One region of the Micromonospora sp. DT231 genome, then DNA from elsewhere that is predicted to be linked to it. Evidence: riboswitches for the same ligand, from Rfam matches in the RefSeq annotation. Region 1 holds a riboswitch; each other region holds the start of a gene.
The links. Region 1 has a riboswitch for cyclic di-AMP ahead of ACPXBU_RS06230 (NlpC/P60 family protein). Riboswitches for the same ligand answer to the same signal wherever they lie in the genome.

Region 1 (5,779 bases):
TGGTCGGCGCGGGCCTGCTCACCGCCCCGGCGCACGCCGCGCCGACGGTCGACGAGATCGAGGCGCAGATCGACAAGAAGTGGGAGCAGTTGGAGCCCACTATCGAGCAGTACAACAAGGTCAGGGCGCAGCTGAAGGTCAATCGGCAGAAGTCGGTGAACCTGCAGAAGAAGATCGAGCCGTTGGCGTTGCAGAGCGAGTTGGCGCTCAACCGGGTCGGCGATCTCGCCTCGCGCTACTACATCTCGGGCCCGTCGCACGACATTGGCGCGCTGTTGGTCAGCGCCAAGCCGGACACGCTCACCGAGCAGCTCACCATTCTCGACCGCCTGGCCGCGCAGGAGCGCAAGGAGGTCGAGGGCGTCCTCGCCGTGCGGGACAAGTACGACGGCGAGAAGCAGAAGCTGGACGCCCTGATCGTCACCCAGACCAAGCAGCAGAACGAGCTGGCGGCCAAGAAGAAGCAGATCGACGCCGAGATCAAGCAGCTTGAGGCGTCGATGCCGAAGACCACGGTCAAGACCGCCGGCTGCCCGACCATCAACGGTGTGGTTTCAGTGGCCGCCCAGAAGGCGATCAAGACCGCCTGCCAACAGGTCGGCGATCCGTACGTCTGGGGCGCCGTCGGCCCGAACTCGTTCGACTGCTCGGGGCTGACCCAGTACGCCTACAAGTCGGCCGGGATCTCCCTGACCCACCACACCGGAGACCAGTGGAACGAGGGCAAGGCCGTGGCGCGAGCCGAGGCCCGTGCCGGTGACCTGGTCTTCTTCTACTCCGGCCTGAGTCATGTCGGGCTGTATCTGGGTAACAACCAGATGGTGCACGCACCACGTGCCGGTAAACCGGTGCAGGTGTCCAGCATCAACACCATGCCCGTCGCCGGGTTCCGCAGACCCTGATCCACACCGTTCGACACGACGGCCCCCGGTCACCGACCGGGGGCCGTCGTCGTTGTCAGCGGGGTGCGCCCACCGGGGACGGCAGGAGCAGTACGTCGGCCAGGTCGACATACATGATGCGGTGGCCGAACTGGATCTGCGCGTACCGGTTCTTGCCCCGGATCACCGTCCAGTCGCCGGGCGAGGAGCCGTCGACGGTGCTGGCCCGGTAGTACTCGCCCGGCAGCACCGCGCCGACGGCGTACCGCTGCCCGGCGGCCAGGGTGTACTGCAGTGGCGAGATCGTCTGGTAGGGCACGCCGGCCGGATAGGCCGCCTGTTCCGGGTAGGCCCGCCCGTACACCGGAATGGTGGCCCGGCCGGGCTTCGGGGTGGCCACCACACCGACGGTCCAACTGGCGGTGGGCCTGGACGCCGGGTTGTGGAACCAGGCCCGTTGCCCGAGGTACCAGATTGCCGTCCAGTCGCCCTGCCGGCCGGCCAGCGCGTACGTCTGACCGGCGGAGGCGCGGGCGCCGTGATCCGACACCTCCATGGTGTTCGGGGTGCCGTCGGGGCGGAGCGCGATGTCGTTCACAAGTGGCGCGTCCGCGGCCGGCGCGGAGCGAAGCACCACCGCCGAGGAGCCGCGTGGCGCGCACGGGACGCCGACGGTGACGCAGCCGACGAACGCCGGCTGGTTGGTGGCGAAGTCCGGGTCGATCCGGACCAGACCGGTGGACGGGGTGCCGGTGTCCAGCCGGGGCGCGTGCAGCAGTTCGAAGTAGTGGGTCCAGTCCCAGTACGGGCCGGTGTCCCAGTGCATCCCACGGACGTTCGCGGCGACGGTGCCGGGCACGTTGTCGTGGCCGATGATGTGCTGGCGGTCCAGCGGGACGCCCAGCCGCAGCGCGAGGTGCCGCACCAGCTTCGCCGAGGTCCGGTACATCGCCTCGGTGTACCAGGTGCCCTGCGCCGCGTAGCCCTCGTGCTCCAGCCCCACCGCCTTGGCGTTGACGTACCAGTTGCCGGCGTGCCAGGCGACATCCTTGGTGCGGACGTGCTGGGCGACGTGCCCGTCCACCGAGCGCAGCGTGTAGTGCCAGCTCACGTACGTCGGATCCTGCACGAGCCGCAGGGTGGTGGCCCAGCTCCCCTCGGTGTCGTGGATGACGATGTACTCGATCTTCTGCCGGTCGGGACGGTCGGACAGGTCGTGGTTGCCGTAGTCACCGTCGCCGAACGCCGCGTAGGGCGCCGGGATCCACTCGCAGGAGATGGTGCGGGGGCATTCCAGGCCGTCCGGGCGGTCGAGCCGGCGCAGACCCAGCCGGTCCAGCCAGGAGCGCTGCGGGCGGATCGCGCGGGCCGGCAGCGTGATCCGCTCGCCGACGTCGGTCACCCGCGACGCGCCGGCGCCGATGGTGGTGAAGACCTCGTCGGCGAAGGCCGCCGCGGCGTCCGCGCTGTCCGCGCCGGCGTAGCGGGCCACCGCGCCGTACCAGGTGGCCGGGTCGGTGCCGGCACCGACCGGGGCGCCCAACTCCCGCTGGTACGAGGCCAGGAGTGCGGCCCCGCCCCGGATGTTGACGTCGGCGTCGGTGCGCAGCGCGTCGGGAGTCGCGCCGGTCAGCGCGGCGGCGGCATCCACGGTCTGCGACGCGGCGGCGGGTGGCGCCGGGTCCTGGGCCGTCCGGGGTACGGGTGCCAGCGCGGTACGGGAGTCGTCGCCGCGCGGGTCCTCGGCGCCGGTGTCGTGGTGACCACGCACGGGCAGAGCGGTCACGTGTCGGGCGTCGGTCAGGTGCATGGGGCCGTAGCCGCCGCTGGTGCTGGGTGTGCCGGCGTTGCTGTCCCAGCGGGACTCCAGGTAGGAGACGCCGAGCAGCACGTCGGTCGGTACGCCGTACTCGGCGGCCGCGGCGGCGTACCGCTGCTGGCGGTCGACGGTGGGTGCGGCGGCGTGGGCGGGTGCTCCGACCGCGGTCGCGGCGGCGAGCACGGCGACGGCGAGCAGCGCACGCCGGCCGGGCAGCAGGGTTGGATGGTGCATCGAACCCCCTAGATTTCGCGGGTGTGGATGACGCCACCCTCGCGCCGGCCGGGAGTCCGCGTCAATACCTTTCCATGTGTCGACCTGCCAGGAAATAAATCTTCACGTACGGGTCGGTGATCCTCTCCGATCGGTACGGAGTGTCACGGCCGCACGGGTTGCGGAGCGGTAACAAGCGTCTCTACTCTGGTCATTCGTCGGCCCGATAGCAGCTCCGTCCAGCCCGGGCGGTAACGGACCGACACCGCCGAGTCGTTTCCGAACGAACCGGGGACCCATGTCCCCCGGGGTGAATCCGCAGCCACTGCGGTAGGGCGCCGACTTCCCGCCCGAACCCGTCAGCTAACCCGGTAGGCGGTCAGGAAGAAGGAGTACGGAACCCCGGTGGCACTCCATGCCCCGCGGCCGTCGTCCGAGCGGTCGGCAACAGCCGGCCCGATGTCGATTGCGCCGCGCCCACGCTGGTCCCGCTTCACCACCGCGCTCGCCGCACTGGCCGGCGTCGCCGTCGTCCTGACCGGCAGCGCTACGGCGGCCCACGCCGACCCGTCCGTCGCCGAGATCGAGCGCCAGATCGACGCCGACTGGAACAAACTCGAACCGATCATCGAACAGCACAACGCCACCCGGACCGACCTCGCCGCCAAGCGCAAGCAGGCCCAGGCGCTGGCCGCCCGGATCGCCCCGCTGGAGCGCCAGGTCGACGCCGCGATGGACAAGGTCAGTGCCCTGGCCGTGCGCGCGTACAAGGGTGAGAACGTGCTGACCGTCAACGCGGTGCTGGGCAGCCGGTCACCCAGTGAGGTGGTCGGTCAGCTCGAACTGCTCGACCGCTTCGCGCACAACCAGCAGCAGGACGTCCGCGAGGTGGCCGACCTGCGCGACGAGTTGGCCGGGCAGAAGGCGCCGCTCGACGAGATGGTGGCCCAGCTGACCCGTACCGAGGCCCAGCTGGCGGCGAAGAAGAAGCAGATCAACGAGGAGATCGACAAGCTGCAGAAGCTGCGCCTCAAGGTGTACGGCAGCGGTGGCGGCGGTCCGTTGCGCCCCGCGCCCTGCCCCGGCAGCTATCCCGGTGGCGCCGCCGGCACCGCGGTCAAGTTCGCCTGCGCGCAGATCGGCAAGCCCTACGTCTGGGGTGCCGAGGGTCCGAACTCGTACGACTGCTCCGGACTCATGCTCGCCGCCTGGGCGAAGGCCGGGGTGTCACTGCCGCACAACGCCGCAGCCCAGAGCCGCGTCACCAAGAACGTCAGCAAGGCCGACCTGCGACCTGGCGACCTGGTCTTCTACTACAGCGACATCCACCACGTCGGGATGTACGTCGGTGGCGGCTGGGTGGTGCACGCCTCGCAGGCCGGCGAACCGGTCAAGATGAAGAGGGCCGACGACGGTCAGGTCCACAGCTACGGCCGTCCAGGCTGATCGATCGTGCTGATCGAAGGGCCCGTCGCGATTCGTCGCGGCGGGCCCTCGTCGTCAGCGGTTCAGCGGGTGGGCCAGGTGCGCCAGTGCTGCCAGGCGCGGCTCGGCGTCGGCCCCCGCTGCCCCTGGTATCGCGAGCCGTAGACCGCCGAGCCGTACGGGTGCTCGGCTGGCGAGGAGAGCCGGAAGATGCAGAGCTGCCCGATCTTCATGCCCGGCCAGAGGGTGATGGGCAGGTTCGCCACGTTCGAGAGTTCGAGCGTGACGTGCCCGGAGAAGCCGGGGTCGATGAAGCCGGCGGTGGAGTGCGTGAGCAGCCCGAGCCGCCCCAGTGAACTCTTGCCCTCCAGCCGGCCGGCGAGTTGGTCACCGAGCGAGATGACCTCGAGCGTCGAGGCGAGCACGAACTCCCCGGGGTGCAGCACGAACGGCTCCCCGTCGGGCACCTCGACCGCCGACGTCAGGTCGTCCTGCTGCATCGCCGGGTCGATGTGTGTGTAAAGGTGGTTGTTGAAGACCCGGAACAGCCGGTCCAGCCGCACGTCGATGCTTGAGGGTTGGACCAGGGTGGGCTCGAACGGCTCCAGGCCCAGCGTGCCGGCCTTGATCTCGGAGACCAGGTCGCGGTCGGAGAGCAGCATCGGACCACCATAGCGGCGGCCCGAAAACCCACCGGATTCGGTGCCGGTGACCAGCGCGTCGAGGTCGCTACTCGTACATTTGTTCGATAGAATGCTCGCATGGCTTCCTGGTCCGAATTCGCCGCCGACGAGCCCCGACTCGCCGACGGGATCCGCGTTCTCCTCCAGCAGTACGGGCCGGGCTTCGGCTACCTGGCCACGGTCCGTGCCGACGGCGGGCCCCGGGTCCATCCGGTCTCCCCGGTCATCACCGACGAGGGTCTGTTCTGCTTCATCATCGACTCCCCGAAGCGCCGTGACCTCGAACGCGACGGCCGCTACGCGCTGCACTCGTTCCCCCCGGAGGAGAGCGACGACGAGGCGTACGTGGCGGGGCGTGCCCGCCCGGTGACCGATCCGGTGCGCATCGCCCGGTTGGCGCAGGGCGCCCGCGCGGAGCCACAGGTCGACTGGCAACTGTTCGAGTTCACCGTCGACGTGGCGATGTTGACTCGCCGCGAGCAGCACATCGCGGGCATCCCGGGCCTCGCCCCGGCCCGGCCGGCCGTCCGGGTCTGGCTCGACCCGCGGGCCCCCTCGGCGGTGGCTGCCGCGCCGCTCGCCGTGCCGCAGACCCGCCCGACCCGCCGCAGCCGTGACGTCCAGTGCACAGCCGCCTGACCACCACGGCCCAGAGACAGTCGGTGCCGGCTCCGTCGTAAGGGAGCCGGCATTCGGCCGTACGCCCGGCGCTGCCCCCGCGCTGCCCCCGCGCTGCCCCCGCGCTGCCCCCGCGCTGC
Region 2 (5,779 bases), on a different contig from region 1:
GCGACCAGCCGAACGCGGCCAGGGTGCCGAGCGAGACCAGCGTGTCCATCGTCGCCGCGCCGTGCCGCAGGTTGGTCCAGGCGGCCCGGTGGAACGGCAGCCCACCCCAGACCACCACCGGCGCGGCAAGGGTCAGCGACAGCCACTGCCAGTAGTCGAACTGCCAGGCCGGGACCATGGCCAGCAGGACCACGGGCACGCTGAGCACCACCGAGACCCAGAGCCGGGTACGCGGGCCGCGCAACGGGTCGGTCGGCTCCTCGACCGGCTGCGGGGTCGGCAGCGCCGCCGTGTACCCGGTCTTGCGCACGGTCTCGATCAGGTCGTCCGGCGTGACGCCGTCGGCGTACCGGACGGTTGCCTTCTCGGTGGCGTAGTTGACGGCGGCGCTCACGCCGTCCATCCGGTTGAGCTTCTTCTCGATCCGGGCGGCGCAGGCGGCGCAGGTCATCCCGCCGATCGCCAACTCGATCCGGTTGGGCGCCTCGGGCAGCGGTCTGCTGGTGGTGGTCATGGTGTGGGGTCCCGTCAGTTGTGCCCGTGCCCGGGGGTGCCGTGGTCGGCGCCGCCGCTGGGCGCGGGTCCGCTCGGTGCGGGTCCGCTCGGTGCGGGTCCGCTCGGGTTGTTCCCGGTCGGCGGGTTGCCGGCGACGACTGTGAACTCGGCGGTGTGCACCGTCCCGCCGTGCTGGAAGTCGAGGTAGAGCCGGTAGGCGCCGGTCGAGGGCACCTCGGCGAGGAAGCTGACGGCCGGGCCGGGCCGGGTCCGCCCGTCGCCCGGCGTCCCGTCCGGATGCACGTGCAGGTACGCGAGGTCGCCCCGGCGCAGTGCCACCAGGTGCCCGTACGCGCCCAGGTAGGGCTCCAGGTCGGTGACCGGCCGGCCGTCCCGGCTGACGGTGAAGGTGAGCGGGGCGGTGCGGCCGGGCTGCGGCGAGCCGGTCAGGGTGACCGTGTAGCCGTCGACGGTGGTGCTGGTCGCCGGGGCGGGCAGCGGTCGGTCGGTCAGCTCGCCGGGGACCGTCACGTCCACGCCGAGCGTCAGCGACTCACCCCCGGTCGGTGTGAAGTCGGCGAACGCCCGCCACTGCCCCGGGCCGGCCAGCGGCGTGCCGACCCGCCAGGTGCCGTCCGCGGCCAGGTCGGGGTGCACGTGCCGGAAACCGGAGAGGTCCCGGCGGACCACGATCAGGTGCATCCTCCTGTCGTGCGCCACGTCGTACCGGGTCACCGGCTGGCCGTCCGGACCGGTGATCCGGAAGGCGAACTCGTCGGCCGGGGCGTCGACCGGGTCGAGGGTGTAGCCGCGGTCGGAGACGAGCAGTCCACCGGGAATCCGGTCGGCCGGCTCGCCGTGCCCTCTCGTCGCCGGGTCGGCGTGGCCGTCGTGCCGGCCCTCGGCCACCGGGGCGCGGTCGACCACCCGACCGACCCCGTACGTCGCGCCGAAGATCGCCGCGAGGCCGACAGCGAACCCGGCCACTCTCGTCACGGTACGCATGTCGGCCCCCCGCTCACGCGTCGACGAGGTCGTAGCCGGCCTCGTCGACGGCGGCCCGGACGACCTGCACGTCGAGGGGCTGCTCGCTGTTCACGGTGACCTGCCCGGTCGCGAGATCGACCTGGACGTCACGTACGCCCGCGATGGCGCCGACCTCGGCGCTTACCGCGCTGACACAGTGCCCGCAGGTCATGCCCTGCACCTGGAACGTCGTGTTGACCATCGGATCGTCTCCCTCTGCGTACCGGTACCCGGTGGGGGTATCCCCCTCGGAAGTGCACCGTACCATACCCCCAGGGGGTAGGCTATCCTGGTCGGCATGAGCGCACCCACCCCGATCCGCGGGTACACCGCCAGCAAGGACCAGCTGCTCGCGCGGCTCCGCCGAGTCGAGGGGCAGGTCCGCGGCATCGAGAAGATGGTCGACGACGACCGCTACTGCATCGACGTGCTCACCCAGATCTCCGCGATCCAGGCCGCGCTCGACAAGGTGGCGCTGGGGCTGCTCGACGGGCACGCCCGGCACTGCATGCACGAGGGTGCGGCCGAGGGACGGGCCGACGAGATGGCCACCGAGATGATGGCGGCGGTCGGCCGGCTGATGAAGCGCGGCTGACGCAGCGCGGCAGATACAGCGCGGGTGCCGGCACCGCGGCGAGGGGCCGACTTCCGGGCAACCAGGGCCGGGCACTGACCGTCCGTGATCGCGTGGTCGTCGGTTCGCGATCCGCCGCGCCCCGCGCCGCCTTTCGGTGACGACACTGAACCGCGCGGCCCGCCGGCACGTATCCCGCACCGGATCGTTGGGAGTCTCGACTTGGGTTCCGACCACGCCCGCCCCGCTCCGTCCGCCCCACCCCGGGTGCGACGGATCCTCGTCATGACCGTGGTGCCCCTCTTCGTCGCCACAGTGGTCGCCGCGGCGCTGCTCTGGCCGCGCGGAGGAGCACCGCGGACCGACGGCGGAGCGGACGTGCCGCGCTACGCCGGCACGGTGACAAGGGTGGTGACCGAACCGTGCCCGCCGCTGCCGTCGAGCCCGGAGGGCACACCCAGGGTCGGCAACGGGCCGTGCGGCACCGTCGACGTCCGGGTGGACGACGGACCGGCCGCCGGCCAACAGGTGAGCACACCGGTGCCCGACGGCCCGGGCGCGCCACGGGTCGACGTCGGCGACGAGGTCGTCCTTGTCGAGTTGACCGACCCGACCGATCCCACGCTCAGTAACTGGAACATCGCCGAGCACCAGCGCGGCACCCCACTTGTGTGGTTGGCGGTGGTCTTCGCCGCCGCGATCGTCGCGTTCGGCCGGTGGCGGGGGCTGGCCGCGCTCGCCGGGTTGGCGGCCAGCTTCGCCATCCTGCTCACCTTCGTGCTGCCGGGCATCGGCGCCGGCCGGTCACCTCTCCTGGTGGCGGTGGTCGGCGCCGCCCTGATCATGTTCGTGGTGCTCTATCTGACCCACGGCGTCACCGCGCAGACCTCGGTCGCGGTGCTCGGCACCCTGGGCAGCCTGGTGCTGACCGGCGCGCTCGCCACCATCGCCACCGGGGCAACGCACCTCACCGGCTTCGGCAGCGAGGACGCGACGACTCTGTCGATGTTCCAGGGTGACGTGGACCTGCACGGCCTGCTGCTCGCCGGGATCATCATCGGGTCGCTCGGGGTGCTCGACGACGTGACGGTCACCCAGGCGGCCACCGTCACCGAGCTGGCGAACGCCAATCCCGGGCTGACCCGCAGGCAGCTCTACCGTGCGGCGACACGTGTCGGCCGGGCGCACATCGCCTCCACCGTCAACACGATCGTGCTGGCGTACGCGGGCGCGTCGCTGCCCCTGCTGCTCCTGCTCACCGCCGACGCGCGGCCGATCGGGCAGCTCCTCACCAGCGAGTTCCTCGCGCAGGAGATCGTCCGCAGCGCGGTCGCGACACTCGGGCTGATCGCCGCCGTGCCGCTGACCACCGGACTGGCCGCGATCGTGACCGCGGCCGGGCGCGCCGACACCACGCCGCCCGTCGATGCCACCCGGTCGCGCCCCCGGGCGGACGACCGGGCGGAGGCGCTGGCCGCCCTCAACGCGCCGCGATCGCGGCAACCCGACGAGCCGGACCAGACGCGGACCCGGCGCCCATCCACCGCCACCGACGGGTGGCCGGAGTCGAACAGGAGCACGGATACGGCATGGTGACACTCCTCAGCGTGACCAGATCGGGTCCCCCACCTGAGAACCGCGTCACTGGTTACCCACCGCTATGGCGAAATGACACTTTTGGTCGGCATCCAGGCGTAGCTCACCCAGTCGACTCTCGGGTAACCTCGCTGCCGGTTACCGATGAAGGCGCGAAGCGGCGCCTGCGGTGCCACCGCCCAATCGCCAACCGGCGAGCCGGGGACCCAGGTGTGTGGGGTGAATCCGCGTCAGCGGTAGGGGCCACTTCCGCCCCGAACCCGTCAGCTAACCCGGTCGGCGGTCGACGGAAGGGAACATTGTGACGGCACCCCTACGCCGCTGGATGACACCCGTGGTGGCCGTGATCGCCGCACTGACCGTGCTCGCCGGGCCCCTCCCGGCCCACGCCGCCCCGACGACCCCCACGCCGTCCGGGCACGAGGAGGACGGCGAGCCCCAGCTGCTCAACGACGTCATCGAGCAGGCCAACCGCGACTACTCCGCCGCCAAGTCCAGACTGGACAAGTCCAAGAAGCGGCAGCTCGAGTTGGCGCTTGAGGTGGACCGGGCCAAGGCCGACCTGGACGCGCTGGCGCCACAGGTCGGGGAGATCGCCGCCCAGTCGTACCGGACCGGTCGGATCGGCGCGCTGGCGATGCTGCTCGAAAGCGACGCTCCGGACACGTTCGTCCAACGTGCCGCGATGCTCGACGAGATCAACATGGTGAACGAGAACAAGCTCGCCGAGGTCAACGCGGTGAAGTCCCGCGCCGAGCAGGCCAAGCTGCTCCTCGACACCGAGGTCCGCGAGCAACAGAAGCAGACCGCCGTGATGGCCAAGCGGAAGACCGAGGCCGACAAGGCGCTCTCCCTGGTCGGCGGCAAGGGCTTCACCGGCGGCCTGGTGGACGCCACCTCGAAGGTCGCCAAGATCGGGCCGGGCCGCACCGCCGACGGTGACTGGAAGGCACAGTCCTGCAGCGAGAACGACCCGACCACGTCCGGCTGCATCACGCCACGCACGCTGCACGCGTACAAGGAGGTCAAGGCGGCCGGCTTCAACCGGTTCGTCGGCTGCTACCGCTCCGGCGGGCCGTGGGAGCACCCGAAGGGCCGCGCCTGCGACTGGTCGCTGCAGAAGAGCGGCTTCGCCCCGTGGCACAACAACGACACCCGGATGTACGGCAACAACGTCGCCGCCTTCCTCATCCGTAACGCCGACCGGCTCGGCATCTACTACGTGATCTGGAACCGGCAGATCTGGTTCCCGGCGAGCGGCTGGAAGTCGTACAGCGGGCCGTCGAACCACACCGACCACGTGCACATGTCGCTGCTCTGACCCACCGGATCCTTCGTCGAGGGCCGCTCCGCACCACGCGGGGCGGCCCTCGACGTGTCAGCCCCTAGGCGGCCGTGGCCGGGTCGGCCGACCCGGTCGGCACGTCGAGCGACGCGAAGCCGGCCGGGACGGCCGCCACCGGGCGTACGACTCCGGCGGCGAGGCGGTACGACACGCCCACCACCGCGCACCGCCCCTGCGCCACCTCGTCGGCCAGCACGGGCGACTGCCGGAGCAGCGTCTCGACGGTCTGCGCGATGTGGATGTCGACGATGCCGTCGATGTCGTGCACACCCTCGGCCTCGGCCCTGCGCAGACTGGGCAGCACGGCATCGACCACCGCGCCCAGGTGCCCGGGAGGTTGGGTGCCCGTCGCGGAGGACTCCCGCGCCGCCTGCACCGCCCCGCACGAGTCGTGGCCGAGCACCACCACGAGCGGGGTGCCGAGGACCGTCACCGCGTACTCCACGCTGCCGAGCACCTCCGGACCGGCGGTGTGCCCGGCCGTGCGGACCACGAACAGGTCACCGAGCCCCCGGTCAAAGATGATCTCGGCGGCCAGACGGGAGTCGGAGCAGCCGACGATCACCGCGAACGGGTGCTGTCCGTCGGCCACGGCGGCCCGGTGCCCGGCGTCCTGGTTGGGGTGGCGTGGGGCGCCGCTGACGAAGCGCCGGTTTCCGGCGGTCAGCTCGGCGTACGCCCGGGCCGGCTCACTGGGCGCGGACGCCCGGTCGGCGGTCCGCTGCGGACCCGGCTGCCCGCCG
Region 3 (5,779 bases), on a different contig from region 1:
CACCGCCGGGATCGTGCCGGGCGGCACCCAGTCGTCGCTGTCGATGAACCAGACGTACCGGCCGGTGGCCACGTCGAGCCCCGCGTTGCGGGCCAGACCCAGACCCACGTTGCTGCTCAGGTGCACGACGCGGACCCGGTCGTGGCCGGCGGCGTACGAGCGGAGCATCTCGCCGCAGCCGTCCGGGGAGGCGTCGTCGACGGCGATCAACTCGACCGCGTCCGACTCGCCGGCCGGGATGTCGGCCCGGATCGACTCGAGGCACTGGTACAGGTACGCCTCGACGCCGTACACGGGCACGACGATGCTCAGCAGCGGTGCGTGCGTCGGCTCATTGACCACGCCCGCCACCTTCGACGACCCGGGTGGCCGGCCCCGGAACCGCACGTGACCGCCGATGGTGGAGTCGCTGAACTCCCACCCAGCGGAAGGTTAACGCCGCCCGCCCCACCACGCCCGGGACCGGTGGGACTCGTCCGGTTCACCCGGGAGTGACCCGGTAGGGTGCCCCGGGTGCGGCCCCGCCGGGCCGTCGCGGGCGTCGCCGCCGGGCCGTCCACGCCGTGCCGAGGAGGATACGAACGTGCTGGTGACCCTGCCAAGCCTCGGTATCCGCTCATGACGAGCGCCGCCGCGCCGTCGACCGCCCGGCCCGCCCCCGCACCGCTCCGGCTGCCCTCGCTGACCGGGCTGCGCTGGATCGCCGCGCTGCTGGTCTTCGGGTTCCACGCGGGCACCATGCGGATCATCGCCGAGCCGGACTACAAGGCCGTTGTCGACAAGCTGTTCGGCCTCGGCCTGTCCGGGGTGCAGTTCTTCTTCATCCTCAGCGGGTTCGTGCTGGTCTGGTCGGCCCGGGTCGGCGACTCCCGGCGTACCTTCTGGCGGCGTCGGATTGCCAAGATCTACCCCAACCACCTGGTGCTGTTCGGGGCGACGTTGCTCGTCGCCTGGTGGTTCGCCGACCCGGTCCTGCCGGCGGCCGCGTTGGAGAACGTGCTGCTGTTGCAGGCGTGGGATCCCCGGCCGGGCTGGTTCTACAGCCTCAACACGGTGAGCTGGTCGCTCTCCTGCGAGTTCTTCTTCTACCTCTGCCTGCCGCTGGCGCTGCCGCTGCTGCGCCGGGCCCGGCCGAAGCTACTCGTGGTGCTGATCGTCGCGCTGCCCCTGCTGATCCTCGCGCTCTGGCCGGCCCAGCACCTGGTGCCGGAGGTGAGCCGGTGGTGGTTCACCCAGATCTTCCCGCCGGTCCGGTCGCTGGAGTTCTGGCTGGGCGCGGTGGCGGCCGAGTTGATGCGCCGGGGACTCTGGCGCGGCCCGGGGCTGACCTGGGCCAGCGTCATCTTCGTGGGCACCTGGGCGGTTGCCACGCAGTGGATTCCCGCGGAGCTGTGGACCACGCTGCTCGCGGTCACGTACCTGCTGGTGATCACCGCCGCCGCGGACGCGGACGTGCGGGACCGGCGGTCGCCGTGGCGGTCCCGCCCGCTGGTCTGGCTCGGCGAGGTCTCCTTCGCCTTCTACCTGGTCCACGTGTTGGTGATGACGAGCGTGCTGCGCTTCACCGGCGACTGGGGGACCGGCTTCGAGGGCTGGCGCGGCCCGGTCGTGGTGCTCGGTTTCCTGCTGGTGACACTGCTCCTCGCCGGGCTGCTGCATCGCTACGTCGAAACCCCGATGATGCGCCGGCTCGCACCGCGCCGTCCGGCCCGAGCGGCGTCCGTCCCCGGACAACGCACGGCCGGCAGCCGGGCCGCCGGCAACGACGCCCCCGAGACCGGCGTGGGGACCCGCACCGAGGCCGGCGGGCCCGACCAGACCGACAATCGATCCACGTACGCGGACACGCGCTGACGCCATCCACCCTGGTCAGCGGGCTCGGCGCGGCGCGCGTCGACACGCCCGTGGTCGATGCGCCCGGGTCGGCACGACGGTAGCGTGGGGACGTGCTTCCGGTCGCGTTCACCTGTCCCCTGTGGTGGGTGGCGCGCTGGGCGACCCGGGTGCTGACCAGCCTCGCCGTCGTCGCGGCCCTGGCGCTCGGCGCCGGCCCGAACCCGTCCGCCGCGCCGAACCCGTCCGCCGCGTCGAGCCTGAGTGCCGTGCCGAGCCTGAGTGCCGCGCCGAGCCTGAGTGCCGCGTCGAGCCTGAGTGCCGCGTCGAGCCTGAGTGCCGCGTCGAGCCTGAGCGCCGCGCCGACCGTGGGCGCCGGGCCGAGTGCGGGTGTCGCCGGGGAGGCCTCCCCGGCCTGGTCGGTCGACGCGCAACCGGCGCTCCCCGGCGGTCAGGGCGCCGTCGTGACCGGCGCGCTGCCGGTGCGCGCGGCCGGGTCCGACCGGCTGCCCCTCGTCGACGGCTCCCGCAGCCGGGCGCCCCGGGGTCCACCCGGGCGCTGAGCCACCGGGACGAGCGTCCCGTCGCCGCGCCCTGTCGACAGACCAGCTCCGCACCCCGCCGACCCGTGGCCCGCCCGTGGCCAGGGGACTCGCGGGGCCCTCATCGCTCTGCTTCCTCCGCGAGGTGCCGACCATGGAGACCGCCGTCTTCTACCAGTTCGTAACCGAGGTACCGCAGGCCGCCGCCATCTGGTCGGCCCTGTTCCTCCTGGCGCTGGGCGTGCTCGCCGTGCTGGTCGCCAGGCCCGAACGGGACCGGCCCATCGGTGACCCGTCGCCGGCCGTACCGACCGCCCGCGAGGTGGCCGCGGCCGAGGTCGTCGACAGGCGCCGGTACGCCGAGGAGGTGGCTGTCGCCGCGGCCGGCGCGGCCAGGACGGCCCAGCGGCGGCGCGATGCCTGGCTGATCAGTCAGGAGCAGGCGGAACGGGCCTGGGCGCGGTACGACGAGGCGGACGCCGCCGCGCGCCGCTTCGCGGGATCCGGGGCGCTGCCCACCCCGGGCACCCCCCGCACCCCGGCCGAGTACGCCGCCCGGGAGCGCTACCTGCACCGTGCGGCGACGGCGGCGTACTGGCGGGGCGACCTGAGCATGGCGCAGCTCAGCGACGTGTTCGGGCGGCGGCACGGCTGGGATCCCCGGCGGCACCCGGTCGAGCAGGAAGCGCTGCTCAGCCGGGCGATCCGGGACGCGCGACGGGCCGACCACCAGGCCGCCGCCGACGCGGAGCGGGCCGCCTGGCGGGCCGCGGAACTGGCCGCCGAGTCGGCGCGCGCCCTTGTCCAGGAGGCGGCTTTGGCAGCGGCCCGGCTGCGGCCCAGCCGGGCACCGGCCCGCCGGCTGGTGCCCGGGGCTGCCCGCCCCGCCGTCGTGACACGCTGGCGTCCCGCCCGTGCGGGTTGAGCTCGATCCGTTATGTGAGCCCGCTCACCGCATTCCGAAATCGGGCGTCCGGCACGATCGGCTCGATTGTTCCCGGGATTGTGGCCGCACTTTTGGCGACCTGTCCGGTTGTCGCCCGTAGGCGTCACCGTAACCGCTTGTCCCATCGAGTCACGTCATCGGCCAGACGCGGAGAAATTGCTGCGCCGATCCGGGTTTACGCAGGTGAACCTGGCTTGGCAGGGTGTGAACGGGCCAGTAGTGTCGTCCCGTCCGGTGCGGTAACCGATCGCAAGAGGCGACGCCGCGCCGACCCGCTTAATCGTGATGAACGAACCGGGGACCCATCAGTAAGTCCGGGGTGAATCCGCGAGCCACGGCCCGCGGTAGGGCGATCTTCCCGCCCGAATCCGTCAGCTAACCCGGTAGGCGGTCTCGGAAGGAGTTCCATCCTCGTGCAGCATCTCTCCACCCCTCGGCTGTTCCCTCGCCTCCACGGCGCAGCGGTGCCCCCGCTCATCGGTCACGTGACGGTGAGCTGACCCCCGGGTCATCGCCCAACCGCCCGGCCACGCCGGGTGTTCCCCTGAGCGGTTCACCATCCGCGGACCATCGTCCGCGCGCTGGCCCCTGCCCGGATACCGGCCCGGCCCCGGTGTGCCGCTCTCCCCCCCGATCCGTGGAGGACCCCGTGAAGCACACCATGCAGCGTCAGCTCCGCCGCATCGCCACCCAGCGCCCGTACCAGATCGCCGCCGCCTCCGCCGCGGCCCTCGTGATCGCCACCACCACCGGCACCCTGCTCGCCACCACCGACGACGCGCCGGCCGGCCAGCGCACCGCGACCACTGTCGCCGAGATGCGCAGCGACGTCGCCGCCTCCCGTGGCGAGGTGCGAGACGCCTCCCCGTCGGCCAGCGCCGCGCCGACGAGCGCCGCCCCGGCCACCAGCGCCGCCGCGCCCGCCGCCAAGGCGAGCAGCAACCCGGACCTGACCCGCAAGCCGGAGCGGCCGAAGCCGCCGGCGACAAAGGTGCTCGACTACGAGTACGAGGCGCAGAACACCTACTACAACTGCGGCCCGGCGGCCACCCGCAACGCGCTCAGCGCCACCGGGATCGACCGTACCCAGGAGGAACTCGGCGCCGAACTGGGCACCACCGAGATGGGCACCAACTCGGCCGAGGACACCACGCGGGTGCTCAACGCCGAGGTGAAGGGCTCCCCGTACCGGACCCGGATGTTCGCCGGCGCGCCCAGCCCGGCCCAGATGGACCGCCTCCAGGCCGACGTCGTCAAGGCCATCACCGACGGCCGGGGCGTGGTCGCCAACGTCGTCGGGGACGCCACCGACACCGACGGCAGCTGGCACTCCTACGGCGGGGGGCACTACGTCGCCGTCGTGGGTTACAAGGACAACGGCCGCACGGTACGCATCGCCGACTCGGCGAACCCGTCCGACCCGTCGTACTGGATCACCACGATCGACCTGGCCAACTGGATCGCCAGCCGGGGCTACTCCGCCTGACCCAGGCACGCTGACCGCCACGGGCGCCGTCCCTCACGAGGGGCCGGCGCCCGTGGCGTCTCTCCCGCCGGTCCGGGGTACGCCCCCGTCGACGACTCTCGTCCGGGACCGTGAACCGTGGGAGACTGCGGCCGTGGTGGATGAATCGGGTGGTCACACCGGTCGACGGCCGGTCCTGCTGCTGTTGCACGGCATGGGGGCGACCGGTGACGTGTGGTTGCCGTGGGCGCCGCACCTGGAACGACACTGGCCCGGCCGGTGGCTGGCACCGGACCTCGCCGGCCACGGCTGGACGCCGCCGCTGCCGTCGTACTCCTTCGCCGGTTTCGCCCGGCGGATCGCGCCGGCCCTCGCCCTCGACGATCGTCTCGTCGTGCTCGGGCACTCGCTGGGTGGTGTGGTCGGCCTCGCGTTGGCCGCGCGCGACGCCGGGATGCCCGTGGACGCGGTGGTCGGGTTGGGGATCAAGGCGCTCTGGTCACCCGCCGAGCTGGACCGCGCCGCCGAGTTGGCCGCCCGCCCGGTGAGCTGGTTCGCCAGCCGCACCGAGGCGGCCCGCCGCTACCTGCGTGTCTCCGGGCTGGCCGGCCTGCTCCCGCCGGACCACCCGGTGGTGGACGCTGGCCTCCGTCAGGTCGACGGCCGGTGGCGTCTCGCCATGGATCCGAACGCCTTCGCCGTCGGCGAGCCCGACCTGAGCGCGCTGCTGGCGGCGATCGACGTGCCGGTGCTGCTGGCGCGCGGCGAGCACGATCCGATGGTCACCGACGCGCAGCTCAAGGAGTACGGCGTACCGGTCGCCACACTGCCCGGTCTCGGCCACAACGCGCACGTGGAGGATCCGGCGGCCGTCCTGGCGCTGCTGGACGCGTACCGCTGAGCTTCGTCGGGGTGATAAACCCGTAGTGCCGCCCCACCCCGACGCCTACCATTCCGCGGTGATGTCCCCTGTCGAGCAAGCCCTGGTCACGA

Region 2: it holds a riboswitch for cyclic di-AMP, as region 1 does, so the genes downstream of both, ACPXBU_RS33685 (coiled-coil domain-containing protein) here and ACPXBU_RS06230 (NlpC/P60 family protein) in region 1, are expected to answer to the same signal.
Region 3: it holds a riboswitch for cyclic di-AMP, as region 1 does, so the genes downstream of both, ACPXBU_RS09575 (C39 family peptidase) here and ACPXBU_RS06230 (NlpC/P60 family protein) in region 1, are expected to answer to the same signal.

What each region holds. Positions count from the first base shown of each region.
Region 1 is NZ_JBNCNO010000002.1:306,285-312,063, forward strand. Features, by position in the region: gene ACPXBU_RS06220 (NlpC/P60 family protein) at 1-902, shown strand, start outside; gene ACPXBU_RS06225 (N-acetylmuramoyl-L-alanine amidase) at 958-2,934, opposite strand; cyclic di-AMP (ydaO/yuaA leader) riboswitch at 3,170-3,305, shown strand; gene ACPXBU_RS06230 (NlpC/P60 family protein) at 3,373-4,359, shown strand; gene dcd (dCTP deaminase) at 4,422-5,000, opposite strand; gene ACPXBU_RS06240 (pyridoxamine 5'-phosphate oxidase family protein) at 5,100-5,660, shown strand.
Region 2 is NZ_JBNCNO010000021.1:49,051-54,829, reverse strand. Features, by position in the region: gene ACPXBU_RS33710 (heavy metal translocating P-type ATPase) at 1-514, opposite strand, end outside; gene ACPXBU_RS33705 (hypothetical protein) at 529-1,500, opposite strand; gene ACPXBU_RS33700 (heavy-metal-associated domain-containing protein) at 1,514-1,723, opposite strand; gene ACPXBU_RS33695 (metal-sensitive transcriptional regulator) at 1,820-2,116, shown strand; gene ACPXBU_RS33690 (YibE/F family protein) at 2,318-3,691, shown strand; cyclic di-AMP (ydaO/yuaA leader) riboswitch at 3,858-3,988, shown strand; gene ACPXBU_RS33685 (coiled-coil domain-containing protein) at 3,993-5,012, shown strand; gene ACPXBU_RS33680 (carbonic anhydrase) at 5,077-5,779, opposite strand, start outside.
Region 3 is NZ_JBNCNO010000003.1:301,240-307,018, forward strand. Features, by position in the region: gene ACPXBU_RS09555 (glycosyltransferase family 2 protein) at 1-342, opposite strand, end outside; gene ACPXBU_RS09560 (acyltransferase family protein) at 619-1,854, shown strand; gene ACPXBU_RS09565 (hypothetical protein) at 1,947-2,396, shown strand; gene ACPXBU_RS09570 (hypothetical protein) at 2,530-3,300, shown strand; cyclic di-AMP (ydaO/yuaA leader) riboswitch at 3,585-3,726, shown strand; gene ACPXBU_RS09575 (C39 family peptidase) at 3,959-4,807, shown strand; gene ACPXBU_RS09580 (alpha/beta fold hydrolase) at 4,941-5,687, shown strand; gene ACPXBU_RS09585 (hypothetical protein) at 5,746-5,779, shown strand, end outside.